DNA from 3 places in the Bacillus sp. N5-665 genome. Region 1 is predicted to be linked to each of the others. Evidence: riboswitches for the same ligand, from Rfam matches in the RefSeq annotation. Region 1 holds a riboswitch; each other region holds the start of a gene.
The links. A riboswitch is a leader RNA that binds a small molecule or an ion and turns the genes downstream of it on or off. The one in region 1 is predicted to bind S-adenosylmethionine.
Positions count from the first base shown of each region.

Region 1 (5,183 bases):
GCACTAACTGGATCTACTCCGTCTTTAATTTTTAAAATGCCTTCTTTTTGTAAAATTGCTAAACCACGTCCATGGTCAGTAACGGAATTACTCATAATAATTGTCGCCCCGTCCGGAAGTTCTTTTAAGCTCTTATATTTTTGAGAGTATACACCAATTGGCTCTAAATGAATTTTCCCTGCTATTTCAAAATCATATTTTTTATCTTTAATTTCTTTTTCTAAATATGGAATGTGCTGGAAGTAGTTTGCATCTAAATCCTTATCCGCTAACGATTTATTTGGTAATACGTAGTCTTGGAATTTTTTAATTTCTAATTCAATTCCTTTTTTCTCTAATAAAGGTTTAGCCTTTTCTAAAATTTCAGCGTGCGGTACGTTAGAAGCCCCCACAACTAGTTTTTTTTCATCTTTATCTTTCCCGCCACAAGCAGCTAACCCAAAAATTGAAGTTGAAATAAGTGCTGTAAGTAATAATTTTTTCATTTAAAACATCCTCCCGTTTTTTATTATCGTTTATCTATTCGAGTCGTTAAACTATCACCAATCCACTGAATGAAAAATACAACTAGTAATACACAAATTGTCGCAACGATTGTTACATCGTTATTTCCTCGCTGGAATCCTTCTAAATAAGCAAGTGTTCCAAGGCCACCAGCACCAACAACTCCCGCCATCGCTGTATAGCCTACTAAAGCAATTGTCGTAACAGTAATACCAGATACTAATGCTGGTAACGATTCTGGAATTAACACTTTCAAAATAATTGTGCTTGTTTTTGCTCCCATTGCTTTCGAAGCTTCAATTACACCTTTATCAATTTCACGAAGCGCAATTTCAACCATTCTCGCGTAAAATGGTGCCGCTCCAATAATTAAAGCTGGAAGTGCTGCACTCGCTCCAAGAATTGTTCCAAGCAGAATCTTTGTGAATGGGATTAATAAAATGATTAAAATGATGAACGGTATCGAGCGGAAAATGTTTACGAACGCTCCAATCCCCGTGTTAACCGCTTTGTTTTCCCATAAATTATCTTTCGCTGTCATAAAGAGTAACAATCCTAAAATTAGTCCTAATACAAATGTGGCAAGAGCTGCGATTGCCGTCATATATAACGTTTCACCAGTTGCTTCTAACATTTGATTCCAATCAACATTTGCGATTAACTTATCCATGTGCAATCACCTCCAGCTCTACTTGATCTTGATGTATTCCCTCTATTGCTTGTTGAATCGCTGTTTCCTCACCATTTAAATGAACAACTAAACTACCGTAAGAGCCGTTATTCGTTTGTGCTATATTTCCTTGCAAAATGCTAACTTCTATATCACTGCGTTGCATTAATCTTTGAAGTACTGGTCTTTCTACAGCTTCACCGATAAACTGCAAACGAACTACTTTACCATCTGGATACTTTTCAATTAAACTTTCAATCGTTTCATTTGTATCTTCAGAATCCGTTAACTGCTGTACGAAGCGTTTTGTAATGTCTTTCTGCGGATTGCGGAATACATCAAGTACTGGACCCGTTTCTACAATTTTTCCTTTCTCCATTACCGCCACTCGATTACAAATCTTTCGAATCACGTGCATCTCGTGTGTAATGAGTACAATTGTTAAACCGAGACGCTTATTAATATCTAATAATAAATCTAAAATTTGATCTGTCGTTTCTGGATCAAGAGCTGACGTTGCTTCATCACATAAAAGCACTTGTGGGTTGTTAGCTAATGCTCTTGCAATCCCAACACGTTGCTTTTGTCCTCCGCTTAACTGAGATGGATACGCGTCCCCTCTTCCTTCTAATCCAACAAGATGAATTAACTCGTCGACGCGTTTTCTTCTCTTCGCCTTATCGACACCTGCAATTTCAAGTGGGAACTCGATATTTTCGCGTACAGTTCGTGACCAAAGTAAATTGAAGTGCTGAAAAATCATTCCAATTTCTTGCCTTGCCTTACGAAGTTCACTCCCTGTAATTGCTGAAATCACACGATTTGCAATTGTAATTTGGCCAGAAGTTGGTTTCTCTAACTGATTGAATAATCTGATTAAAGAACTTTTCCCAGCGCCACTATATCCGATAACACCAAATATTTCACCTTTGTCTATTTTTAAATTGGCATTATCTACAGCAGTGACATCACCGCTTTTTGCTTTATATATTTTCTTTACATTTTCTAACAAGATCATGATGTTCACCCCTTTTTTTGTTTAAAAAGCGTAAGCGGCTCGTTTAGAACAAGAGGACGCCCGAATCCCTGACGTAGAGGCGCTTTTTGCCTCATAGGAAGGGATGAAACGACCGACTGTTCTAGCCGCTGAAGCTAGATTTTTGGTCGACTCCGCAATTTTTTATGTTTAATGCGTGTAGTCCACCGTTATCACTACTTTTATTATTTGAATGTCCTCCACATTCAAACAATAAAAAAACCTTTCCGCTTTAGAGAAGCAGAAAGGTTTATATGCGTATATAACAACATTATCCCTCTCTCTCATCTCTCAAAGCATTTGCTTTGCAGGAATTGGCACCATTTCAACATAAGTTGACGGTTGCCGGGCTTCACAGGGCACAGTCCCTCCACCTCTCTTGATAAGAGAAATCAGATTACATTTTCGTCTGATTTGTAATTTATGAAATTGTCTATATTTTATGAATTGAATTGTATCAATATCCATACGCCATGTCAACAGAAATTTTCGTAAAAAAAGAAACTTCAGACTTTTAAGCACCCACTGACATCGGTTTACATATATGAAACATCGATTCGACTAATAGCATCGTTCGATACGTTCCTGAATATTGTACACGTCCATCGTTCATTAACATTTGCAACCTTACATTGCCGTTCACCAATTGTTTTACATCTTCCTCATCTAAACAAACGATTTGCTCTGTTCCTCGTTCCTCATGTAGCAGCTCTATATAATCTCTTGAAATTTGTAGCGAACAACTTTCATCTCCAAAGCGGAAATTAACAGTTTTTTCTCCTTGTCTTAAAAGCGGCTCTAAATGATATTGACCATTAGCGTAATTTACAAATGATTGCAGCAAAGAATATAATTTCACCCTAAATCACATCCTTCATATCACTTTCTATTACACATACCATTCCCTCTCACTAAAGAGCAATCCTGTTACTTTCGCTCGACAAATACTGTAACCCCCCTGCATCTCGACATATTTCCCGAGAAATATGTCGAGGCGGCAAAAACTTTGCCGCCTACTTTAATTCCGTATATAAATATTCAACCGAATGAAATGCATATATCTTCTTCATGAGTGTCCCATTTTCAAAAACAAGTAAACACGGTACACTTTCGATTCCATACTCTTTCGCTAAATGCGGAGCATAATTTAAATCTAACATTCCAATTTTCAAGTCTTCAATTGTCATCTCAACGACTGTTAACATCTTTTTTGCTAATTGGCATGTTCCACACATTGGAGTATATACATATAACACTGTTTTTTCTTCGTTCTCTATTAGGGCTGTAGCTTCGGCTCCTGTCCAATCAATCACTTCTATCATTCCTTACCGTAAATATTCTGTATAAACGTCAATGTCAGCTCCCCATAATACATTTGCTAAGTGTGAAGATGGCGCAGTTGCCACTTCTCGGTACGAGCGATCAATATAAATATGCTCTGCTTGCGGAAATTCTTTTCGAAACTGTTTCCTTAACTTTTCTCCAGCATCATCAGCATCCACTAGTACATACACTTCCTTATCAAAAAACTGATCAATGAGCTCATCCATTTTCGACAAACCAATTGTACCATTTGTACAAACAATTTCCACCGGTTCACGAATAATAGATTCAATCTTTCTTCTATCTGATTTACCTTCTACAATAATGACTTTTTCCACATAAATCATATGTCATCACCCGATCACCATATACTATACAACCTTTAACTTAGTATATAGTATATTCGTTATTTTCATGTTGTTTCCTGTTTATTTTTGCAAAAGAAAAGCGCAAGCAGCTCGTTCAGAACAGGAGGGCATTGGAACTCCTGAACTAGAGGCGCTTTTTGCCTCACAGGAAGAAGCGAAGCCACCGAACAATCTAGCCGCTGGAGCTGGATCATAAAGAAAAGCGCAAGCAGCTCGTTCAGATTGTGAGGGGGATGGAGCTTCTGACGTAAAGGCGCTTTTTGCCTTACAGGAAGAAGCGAAGCCACCGAACAATCTAGCCGCTGGAGCTGGATCATAAAGAAAAGCGCAAGCAGCTCGTTCAGATCGTGAGGGGGATGGAGCTTCTGACGTAAAGGCGCTTTTTGCCTTACAGGAAGAAGCGAAGCCACCGAACAATCTAGCCGCTGGAGCTGGATCATAAAGAAAAGCGCAAGCAGCTCGTTCAGATTGTGAGGGGGATGGAGCTTCTGACGTAAAGGCGCTTTTTGCCTTACAGGAAGAAGCGAAGCCACCGAACAATCTAGCCGCTGGAGCTGGATCATAAAGAAAAGCGCAAGCAGCTCGTTCAGATTGTGAGGGGGATGGAGCTTCTGACGTAAAGGCGCTTTTTGCCTTACAGGAAGAAGCGAAGCCACCGAACAATCTAGCTGCTGGAGCTGGATCATAAAGAAAAGCGCAAGCAGCTCGTTCAGATTGTGAGGGGGATGGAGCTTCTGACGTAAAGGCGCTTTTTGCCTTACAGGAAGAAGCGAAGCCACCGAACAATCTAGCTGCTGGAGCTGGATCATAAAGAAAAGCGCAAGCAGCTCGTTCAGATTGTGAGGGGGATGGAGCTTCTGACGTAAAGGCGCTTTTTGCCTTACAGGAAGAAGCGAAGCCACCGAACAATCTAGCTGCTGGAGCTGGATCATAAAGAAAAGCGGCACCGACTGTTTAGCCCTGTTGGCTAAGGTTCTTTCGTACAGAAGACGCTTTTTTGTCTTCTCGTGCGGAAGGTTCTTAGACATGAAGGGCTAGGAGGTGGAGCTGGACAAAGAAAAGCGCAAGCGGCTCGTTCAGATTACGAAGCCACATGAAACCTTACCGAAAAACATTCATTCCCATAATAGCTTATTCATTTGCACTCGATTTTAAATGTATTATGTAACACAAAATAAAAAAGGACAGCACAAAGGCTGTCCTTTAGTCGACTATAATTAGTCTTGGTTTGTCATTTCTGCATATTTTTCTGCAGTTAATAACTTCTCAACTTGGCTTGCAT
Region 1 covers NZ_CP093325.1:491,974-497,156, reverse strand. Annotated here, with positions in the region: gene metQ (methionine ABC transporter substrate-binding lipoprotein MetQ) at 1-485, opposite strand, end outside; gene MNO09_RS04710 (methionine ABC transporter permease) at 509-1,174, opposite strand; gene MNO09_RS04705 (methionine ABC transporter ATP-binding protein) at 1,167-2,192, opposite strand; SAM riboswitch class I at 2,492-2,599, opposite strand; gene MNO09_RS04700 (hypothetical protein) at 2,725-3,069, opposite strand; gene MNO09_RS04695 (thioredoxin family protein) at 3,224-3,532, opposite strand; gene MNO09_RS04690 (toprim domain-containing protein) at 3,536-3,880, opposite strand; gene MNO09_RS04685 (hypothetical protein) at 3,962-4,810, opposite strand; gene gcvH (glycine cleavage system protein GcvH) at 5,119-5,183, opposite strand, start outside.

Region 2 (5,183 bases), 1.8 Mb from region 1:
GCCAATCTCATCGCAATCGCACGACCAATACCGCGACTCGCCCCTGTTACTAACGCTACTTTCCCATCAAGATTCTTCATTTTTTCCACCCTTTCTAAATTTCCGTTTAATAAAGTGAAACTTTAATCAGTGGGGGTTTTCTTCATCCCCCACTGATTATCAGCCCTCACCAATCGGGCTTTTACGGGCAGTTAATCTCTCACCTAACCACTTTGCTCCAGCTGAATTTTGAGGCGGGAGTTTTACTGCCCGTTAATGCGGGATAAATCCTATACTTATATTTTTAAGCAAATACTAATAATTTTAAATATAGATTTATAGGTAATTTAGTTCCTTCACTTATGATATTATAGTAATAATTTACGATTCACTTTAGAAAATAAAGAAAGGAGGCTACACAATGCAAAACACAGTAAAACTAGATGAAATCGATCATAAAATTATGAACTTGTTATATGAAAATGCGAGAATTTCTGTTTCAGAAATAGGACGTATTATATCCATGACGCAGCCTGCTGTAAAAGAACGCATTAACAAACTTGAAGATCAAGGCGTTATAGCTGCATACCGAACGAAATTTGAGCCTTCTAAAATTAATAAGAACATTCAAGCATTCATCATGTTTAAAACGAGTCAATGCTCTGATTTCATCCAATTTTGTAATGCCGCTCCCGAAGTAACTGATTTATATCGAATTAGCGGGGAGTTTAATTATATGATGAAGGTCATGAGCGATTCGATGGATTCTCTCGCTACATTTTTAGACTCCTTAATGCAATTTGGATTATCGTCTCCTTTAATTGTTTTAAAGAGTGAGTTTGAGGAGAAATTGTCGTTCTGATAAGAGGGTACTAAGATAAAGATACCGAGTGTATGTGGAAAAATTTTTATATAATATAAAAAGAACCAGCCATAGGCTGGTTCTTTTTTCATTCAATTTCCTACTAGAAAATCCAGAGATACGTCTCCTTCTCACCTATCCCTGATTTCTCTGCGCCTCTCTAAACTCCTCCTTCACCTTCTCTAACAACCCTTCTACTGTAATTAATCGATACGCTGTATTTGCTAGTGCTTTTGCGGATGTAATTAATGCTTTATCTCCTAATTCTGAACGTGCTGCTTCTCTAAATTCATTCGTATGCGCAATTAAATCGTCTGGACCGATTTTAATGTACGGATGAATGGTCGGTACGACTTGGCTTACGTTTCCTGCGTCTGTTGAGCCGATGCCAAATCTTTCTTTCCGATTTACGTCTTCACCTTGTAATTCTAATTCTTCGGCTACGACGTCATTAAATGTTTTTGTTACGAGTAGTTCATCGATTTCATTTTGGAATTGATGAATTTTCACTTTCGTACCTGTTGCTAATGCTGCTCCTTGTGCGATATTTTTTACTTTTTCTGTTACTTCTGCACATCTTTTTCGCGTTGCTGCGCGGATGAAGAACCTTGCTGCGGCGTAGTCAGGAATAATGTTAGGTGCTTTTCCGCCTTCTGTAATAACGCCATGAATTTTCACATCTGACGGAAGTTGCTGGCGAAGTGCATTAATGCTGTTATACAGCTGAATAATCGCATCTAATGCGTTAATTCCTTCTTCCGGTGAAGCTGCGGCATGAGCTGTTTTTCCGTAAAAATGAAAATCAAGTGGATCGACTGCTAGTGAAGGGCTCGTTGGCGCTGTTTTTCCGCTCGGATGAATCATAAGTGCCGCATCAATATCTTTAAATAACCCCGCTTTTACATAACTCGCTTTCGCACTACCATTTGGTCCTCCTTCTTCAGCTGGAGTACCAAACACGACAACTTCCCCGCCAATTTCTTCAAGCGTTTCTGATAATGCAATCGCAGCCGCAACACTAATTGTGCCAATTAAATTGTGACCACATGCATGACCGAGTCCTGGTAAAGCGTCATACTCAGCTAAAAATGCGATAACTGGCCCTTGTTTTCCTGAACTTTTTCGCGCGATAAAACCTGTTTCATGTCCAGCTATATTGTGTTGTAACTGAAATCCTGCGCTTCCTAATAATAAACTCAACGTTCTTGATGCATAAAACTCTTGGTTACCAATCTCCGGATTCGCATGAATATCGTGACTTGTTTCTATGTACTTTTCCTTATTTCTTTCAATACTCTCTTCAATTGTTTTTCTTTGTGACGTTACTCCAGTCGCTCCCATTTTTCTTCCCCCTTATATTTTCACGTAAAAAAGCCTCTTTCTAAAAGATAGAAAGAGGCTTCTGTATATACAGTCAAAATGAGCTTCTTTCTTATCTTTCAAGTTACCTTGCTGGAATTGGCACAGTATTCATAAAGAATCCGCTGCCGAGGTGTCATAGGGCCAGTCCCTCAACCTCTCGTGATAAGAATTTTCATAAGATTATATTAAATTACATTCATTCTAAGTTCATTCCGATTAAAAGTCAAGGAATTCCTATCCGAATTTACCGAATATCTAAAAATCCTTTTAACACACCAATTGTTTCCGGTGCTTGTAATCTTGCACATACGTACGGAAATTCCATACTACCTTCAAACATCATTTGAGATGTGAGCGGTGCTCCTGCCCAAAAGATTTCATCATCGATTACGATAAACGGGAATGCTTTATTTTGTCTTTGTAACTTTACATTTTTTAACGGAACTGGTCCATCACTATACACTGTTATTTGCGCATTTGTGCGCATTAACGCTTGCCATACTCGTTTATCCACTTGCTTTGTACTTGGAAGCGAAATAATAATTTTTCGTTTTGCGGCTAAAATATCTTTCAATAACCCTTTCGGCTCTTCAAGATTCATTTCCATAAACCAGCGTAAACGTTTCGAAATTTTTCGTTCCCACAATTGTCTTGATGTCGTGCGATCATACACATCTCCGTGCCGTTCTATATGAGCTGTTAATTGTGATAACGCTTGTTTTCTCGAAAGGTTTTTACGCATATAATGGCAATCTGATAATTGAATGAACTTCCCTCTCGCTCTCGTTACGGCTACATTGACGAGGCGATGGTTTTTGTGATCAAAGAATAACACGCCAGGACGTTCTTGCGGATAACTATCCACTGTATCAAATATCATCATATCTCTTTCAGAACCTTGGAATTTATGAACTGTTGCCGCTAAAACTGGTATGTTTTGATATTTCGTTCTCTGCAACATTTCTCTAATACACGTTGATAAAAAGCGGGATTGTGCCCTGTAAGGTGTAACAACACCGATCGATTGAACACCATCTAACAGTCCGATTAACATCATTTGCATCGCTACTAAACCAGACATAATGTTAAATCGAGAACCAGAAGCAGCGTCTTTTAACGAAAAGGCTCCCATTAAACTCGTATCAAATAAAACACTTGCCTCATTTGCGAACGGTTGTAGCTGCGCAAGTTCTTTACGGTCTGAAACAGACGGATGATCATATACTCTATTTTTATAAATAAACGAATTTGTAAACTTCGATATATCCGCATGCATACGTCTTTGTTCCTGCAGCATAAATAGGTTCGGATGTGCTTCTGATTTATTGACAGAATCAACAATCCCAGCATGGTAAAACATATCTTCCCCAAGCCATTTTCGAACGAGTTCATGGTTCGCCATCGCAATTGGAGGTAACTGTAAAAAGTCTCCACAAACGACAATACGTTTTCCAAGTGAAGCAGCTAATGCAATTTGCGGAACATATGCCATACTCACTTCATCTACGACAACTAAATCAAATGTACGCTCATAAATAAGTGAATCAATGGCACATTTCGATAAAGTTGCGCCGATTACTTTCGCATTTTCAATGTATTCTTTTTCTACTTCTTTAATTTTCGCTTTTTGCTTTCGAAGATCACTTTCAATCTCTTGTATACGCTTCTTATCAGCAGAAGTCGCTTTATATGATAAAATCTTTTCACGAAGATCTTGTCGTGTTTCTTCTAAATAGAGTCTTTCTTCCCCCCATGATCCGTTCGTCGTTTCAACTAGCTTCGACGTAAGTAATGTTTCATGATTTCGTATATGTTCATGTTGACTATAACCGTAACGAACAATTTCGCCAGGTGTCCATTTCTTTTTCTTCTCAATTTGCTTCGTTACTTCGCTCATTAATACGTCTACTGCCGCATTACTATGAGCTAATACAAGTACCGATTTTCCTTTTTGATAATGAGCCGAAATAATACGTGATAAATTGTAAGACTTCCCTGTTCCAGGTGGTCCCCACACGTACGTTGTCGGATTGTAAAACGAACGATACGCCAATTCATTTTTCGGATTTTTCATCTTCTCAATATGTTTCGGACTGCTCGTCCCATCAACAAGACGCTTTATACGATTACGTTTTAACTTATCTTTATGTGCCTCTTTTAATCGCTCTTGTAGTTGCTCTAACAATTGCCACGGTTCACTGTATAAAACAGCTTCTCGTATTTCACCTTGTATATAATCATTTAATTTCAGTTCTATTTCTAATCCATGTACAGATAATACTTCTCCTGTCGCTTCCTCACCATCAAACTCAATTCGAATTGGTGAACCTTCAGGTAAGCTTACTTCCGAAATAAGCTGAAATACGTATACTGTACTTTCATAATCTGTATATAAAAAACGACCGTTCATAATAGAAATTTTACTACCACCTATCGTTTTCCAATGTTTAATTTCATACGCTAATGCATAATGCCACTCTTTCATCGTTGCCGATAATGAAGGAGTTTGAGTAGGTGTATTCATCGTATAATCTCCTTCCTTCTCCCCAAACATACTTTCTCACTATACCATATAACAAGCTAAAATTTGTAAGGTTTTTATCTTGCTTATTTTCTTAATTTTCAATAACATATTGTATATAATTTTCAGAAAGAAGGGATTTACATGCCAGTTAGAAGAATTGAACACGTCGGTCTTATGGTCGCAAACTTAGAAACATCTATTTCATTTTATGAAGAAGTAGTTGGCTTACAACTCATTAAACGTATGGGTCACCCGAATCCAGACTTAAAACTCGCTTTTTTAGGTGTGGAAGAATCGAAGGAAACGATACTCGAACTTATTGAAGGTTATAACTCTTCTCTTCCGGCAGAAGGAAAAGTACATCATATTTGTTTTAAAGTAGATTCATTAGAAGATGAAATTGAAAGAATACAGAAACACGGCGTAACCTTTCTATTAGGAGAAGAAATTGAAACA
Region 2 covers NZ_CP093325.1:2,308,458-2,313,640, reverse strand. Annotated here, with positions in the region: gene MNO09_RS14500 (SDR family oxidoreductase) at 1-80, opposite strand, end outside; gene MNO09_RS14495 (Lrp/AsnC family transcriptional regulator) at 401-841, shown strand; gene MNO09_RS14490 (M20 family metallopeptidase) at 977-2,182, opposite strand; SAM riboswitch class I at 2,271-2,372, opposite strand; gene MNO09_RS14485 (AAA domain-containing protein) at 2,448-4,757, opposite strand; gene MNO09_RS14480 (VOC family protein) at 4,869-5,183, shown strand, end outside.
Region 2: another riboswitch for S-adenosylmethionine. It lies ahead of MNO09_RS14490 (M20 family metallopeptidase); the one in region 1 lies ahead of MNO09_RS04705 (methionine ABC transporter ATP-binding protein).

Region 3 (5,183 bases), 870 kb from region 1:
CATCATAAATATCCGCCATTTCGCGGACACGAAAGTTTAAAAGAAGCCGTGGCAACATTCTATCAACGCGAATATGATGTAGTAGTAAATCCAAAAACAGAAGTTGCTATTTTGTTTGGTGGAAAAGCTGGATTAGTAGAATTACCACTTTGTTTTACAAACCCTGGTGATACTATTCTCGTTCCAGATCCAGGCTATCCAGATTATTTATCAGGAGTTGCTTTAGCAAAAGCACAATTTGAAACAATGCCGCTTATTGCAGAAAATAATTTTTTACCAGATTATACAAAAATTGATGCCACTACCGCTGAGCGTGCAAAGTTAATGTTTTTAAACTATCCAAATAATCCTACCGGTGCTACTGCATCAAAAGATTTCTTTGATGAAACCATTCATTTTGCTAATAAACATAATATATTAGTCATTCATGATTTTGCTTACGGTGCTATTGGATTCGATGGTCAAAAACCTGTTAGTTTCTTGCAAGCAGACGGTGGTAAAGATACAGGTATTGAAATTTACACTCTATCGAAAACTTTCAATATGGCTGGATGGCGCATCGCTTTTGCTGTAGGGAATGAAAGTGTGATTGAGACAATTAACTTATTACAAGATCATATGTATGTTAGTATTTTTGGTGCAGTTCAAGATGCTGCCCGCGAAGCACTATTAAGTTCACAGTCTTGCGTAATAGACCTTGTAAATAGTTACGAATCTCGAAGAAACGCTCTTGTTTCAGCTTGTCACTCAATTGGTTGGAATGTAGATATTCCAACAGGCTCATTCTTTGCATGGCTTCCTGTTCCGAAAGGATATACATCTGAGCAATTTTCTGATATTTTACTAGAAAAAGCACACGTTGCAGTTGCTCCTGGTGTTGGATTTGGTGAACATGGCGAAGGATATGTCCGTGTTGGTCTCTTGCATACAGAAGATAGATTACGAGAAGCCATTAATCGAATTGATAAATTAAATTTTTTCAAAAAATAATTGACAACATGAAAAATATCTGACAAAATTCAGTTATCTTAAAAATTTAAACATTTCTAAATACTTCTTATCAAGAGCAGGTGGAGGGACGAGCCCGACGAAACCCGGCAACCGATCTACAATTGTAGACACGGTGCTAATTCTCGCAGCATTATGCTGACAGATAAGGAGCTGGTTGTAAAAAAACCTCTCCTTAGCTGAGAGGTTTTTTTATTTAACTAGGAGGTTTTAACAATGAGCGGAATTATAGCAACGTATTTAATCCATGATGATTCACATAACTTAGAAAAAAAGGCCGAGCAAATTGCACTCGGTTTAACAATTGGCTCTTGGACTCATTTGCCACACTTATTGCAAGAACAATTAAAACACCATAAAGGCAACGTCATTCATGTTGAGGAACTAGCTGAACAAGAACATACCAATTCGTATTTACGTAAAAAAGTTAAACGCGGGATTATTAAAATCGAATATCCGTTATTAAACTTCAGTCCGGACTTACCAGCAATTTTAACAACTACATTCGGAAAGCTATCACTTGATGGTGAAGTGAAATTAATCGACTTAACATTTTCAGACGAGTTAAAACAATATTTCCCTGGTCCAAAATTCGGGATAGATGGTATTCGAAATCTTTTACAAGTGCATGAGCGTCCCCTTTTAATGAGTATTTTTAAAGGAATGATTGGACGAAATATTGGTTATTTAAAAACGCAATTACGCGATCAAGCAATTGGTCGTGTAGATATAGTAAAAGATGATGAAATATTATTTGAGAATACATTAACACCACTTACGAAACGCATTGTATCTGGAAAAGAAGTTTTACAATCCGTATATGAAACATACGGACATAAAACGTTATATGCCGTAAATTTAACAGGACGAACTTTTGATTTAAAAGAAAATGCGAAACGCGCAGTGCAAGCTGGGGCAGATATTCTATTATTTAACGTATTTGCTTACGGACTAGATGTACTACAATCACTTGCAGAAGATGATGAAATCCCAGTTCCTATTATGGCACACCCTGCTGTAAGTGGTGCTTATTCAGCATCCAAGTTATATGGAGTTTCCTCTCCATTATTACTAGGAAAGCTACTACGTTATGCTGGGGCTGACTTTTCATTATTCCCATCTCCATACGGAAGTGTTGCTCTAGAAAAAGAGGAGGCTCTTGCTATCTCAAAATATTTAACTGAAGACGATGCATTTTTCAAGAAGAGTTTTTCTGTTCCGTCTGCTGGTATTCACCCTGGTTTCGTTCCCTTTATTCTACGAGATTTCGGTAAAGATGTTGTTATTAATGCTGGCGGCGGGATACATGGACATCCGAGTGGAGCGCAAGGGGGCGGTAAAGCTTTCCATACTGCAATTAATGCTACTTTGCAAAATACACCACTCCATGAAGTAGATGACATAAATTTGCATAGTGCACTTCAAATATGGGGAAATCCCTCTCATGGGGTGAAATTATGAGTATTCAAGTATTTTGTGATTTCGATGGCACGATTACAAATAATGATAACATTATGTCCATTATGGAAAAATTTGCACCACCAGAAGCCGAAGAAGTAAAGAATAGAATTTTATCACAAGAGCTGTCTATTCAAGAAGGTGTTTCTCAATTATTTCAATTAATACCTACTAGTCTACACGATGATATGATTCAATTTTTAATAGAAACTGCTGAAATCCGTAGTGGTTTTCATGAATTTATACAATTTGTAAATGAAAATAACATTTCTTTTTACGTTATATCAGGTGGAATGGATTTCTTCGTCTATCCACTCTTACAAGGAATCATTCCAAAAGAGCAAATTTACTGTAATGAAACAGACTTTTCAAATGAATTCATTACAGTTAAGTGGCCTCATCCTTGTGATCATCATTGTCAAAATCATTGCGGATTATGCAAATCATCTTTAATCCGTAAATTAAGTGATACGAATGACTTCCATATTGTGATTGGAGATTCAATTACTGATTTACAAGCTGCGAAACAAGCAGATAAAGTATTTGCTCGCGACTTCCTTATTACAAAGTGTGAAGAGAATTATATTGCTTATACACCGTTTGAAACATTTCACGATGTTCAAACCCAATTAAAACATTTGTTGGAGGTGAAATCATGAAACAACTTTTTCGTCAATGGTATGACTTAAGCGAGATAAAAAAAGAATTAACAACACGAAATTGGTTTCCAGCAACGAGTGGTAATATTTCTATAAAGGTTAGTCATGAGCCACTTACTTTTCTTATTACAGCAAGTGGTAAAGATAAAACAAAAACTACTCCAGATGATTTTCTATTAGTAGATCATCTAGGGCTTCCCGTATTAGAGACTGAATTACGCCCTTCAGCAGAAACAATATTGCATACACATATTTATAACAATACGAATGCTGGGTGCGTACTTCATGTTCATACAACTGATAATAATGTCATCACAAATTTATATAGTGATGCAGTCACCCTTCAAAATCAAGAAATTATTAAAGCTCTCGATATTTGGGAAGAAGGTGCAACAATTCACATTCCTATTATCGAAAACCATGCCCATATCCCAACGCTTGGAGAAAACTTCCGAAAACATATACAAGGAGATTCGGGAGCAGTATTAATCCGTAACCACGGTATTACCGTATGGGGCCGAGATAGCTTTGATGCAAAGAAAAGATTAGAAGCTTATGAGTTTTTATTCCAATTTCATATAAAACTATTATCAATTCAAGGAGGCGTTTCTAATGGCGCAAATTCGTATTCATGAAGTAAATACTCGCATCGAAAATGAAGTAGAAGTATCTAAATTTCTACAAGAGGAAGGCGTTTTATATGAGAAATGGAATATTTCTAAGCTTCCTACTCATTTAAATGAAAATTATTCGTTAACAGATGAAAACAAGGCTGAAATATTAGCTGTGTTTTCAAAAGAAATCGCTGATGTTTCAGCGCGCCGAGGCTATAAAGCACATGATGTAATTTCACTTTCAAATAGCACACCTAACCTTGACGAATTATTAATTAACTTCCAAAAAGAACACCATCATACCGATGATGAAGTTCGCTTTATTGTTAGTGGTCATGGCATCTTTGCTATTGAAGGAAAAGATGGGAAATTCTTTGACGTTGAACTTGAGCCAGGCGATCTCATATCTGTTCCTGAAAATGCAAGACATTATTTTACCTTGCAAGATGATCGTCAAGTTGTAGCTATTCGTATTTTTGTTACAACTGAAGGCTGGGTTCCAATTTATTAAGGTAGTTAGTTGAATAAAAGGACTTGGATCCCCTTTTCCAACCTTTTATTCACTCTACATATATACATCCTCCTATGGAACAGGCTTATTTCAAAAAGTGAAATAAGCCTGATTTTTTATTTTCTCAAACATATGAGTCCTTCTATGCCAAAACAATCTCCCCTTCTATTTTTTAAGCAAATTTTTCAACACTTTTTGAACATTTATTGAACTTTTTTTGAATTTTTTCTGAAAATTCTGTTTTGTGTATGATATACTACAATTAAATAAAAAGGAAAAGAATATCGCAAACAGAGGGGGATAATCATGAGTTTACTTATCGCACTTATACTAGGGGTTACGTGTGGAGCACTTCCTGTTATTCTAGGAGCTATTATGGAAGAGTTGGAAGTTGGTGTTTTAGGTTTTGTCGCATCTTGTGTAAGCGCTTTATTTTTTGGCTTATTCGGTGCTATTCCTGTTTCAATTCTGTGTGCATTTTATATAGTACGCCATGCTCGTGCAAAACAATTCGGTCCTAATCACATCGCGCAAGTTATTCCATTTCCAATCGAACGATGCCGCAGAGCTTCTAGCTTATAATTATAAAAATTAAATATACCTAAATAAATAAAAGTCCTCAAATGAGGACTTTTATTTATTTTCTTCTAGAAATTGAAACAATTCTTGTAAGTGCAAGGCGTCTTCACTATAGCTAACAGATACGTGACATATACCGTCAATCTCTGCTTGCATATAAAGATCAACCCCATCTCGATCATATTTCAATGCCAAATAAAACTCCATTTCTTCTAACATCTTTTTTGAAGTTCGAATAACATAATGCCCCTTCTCATCTCTTCCATATTCGAATTCCGGCCCAAAATCATATTTTTGTTTAAAAGCTTCTTTTTGTTTTTCACTAATTTGTATACAAGTTGCTCGTTGTACATT
Region 3 covers NZ_CP093325.1:1,366,837-1,372,019, reverse strand. Annotated here, with positions in the region: gene MNO09_RS09625 (pyridoxal phosphate-dependent aminotransferase) at 1-990, shown strand, start outside; SAM riboswitch class I at 1,055-1,160, shown strand; gene mtnW (2,3-diketo-5-methylthiopentyl-1-phosphate enolase) at 1,225-2,469, shown strand; gene mtnX (2-hydroxy-3-keto-5-methylthiopentenyl-1-phosphate phosphatase) at 2,466-3,125, shown strand; gene MNO09_RS09610 (methylthioribulose 1-phosphate dehydratase) at 3,122-3,760, shown strand; gene mtnD (acireductone dioxygenase) at 3,738-4,250, shown strand; gene MNO09_RS09600 (hypothetical protein) at 4,557-4,832, shown strand; gene MNO09_RS09595 (DUF3909 family protein) at 4,884-5,183, opposite strand, start outside.
Region 3: another riboswitch for S-adenosylmethionine. It lies ahead of mtnW (2,3-diketo-5-methylthiopentyl-1-phosphate enolase); the one in region 1 lies ahead of MNO09_RS04705 (methionine ABC transporter ATP-binding protein).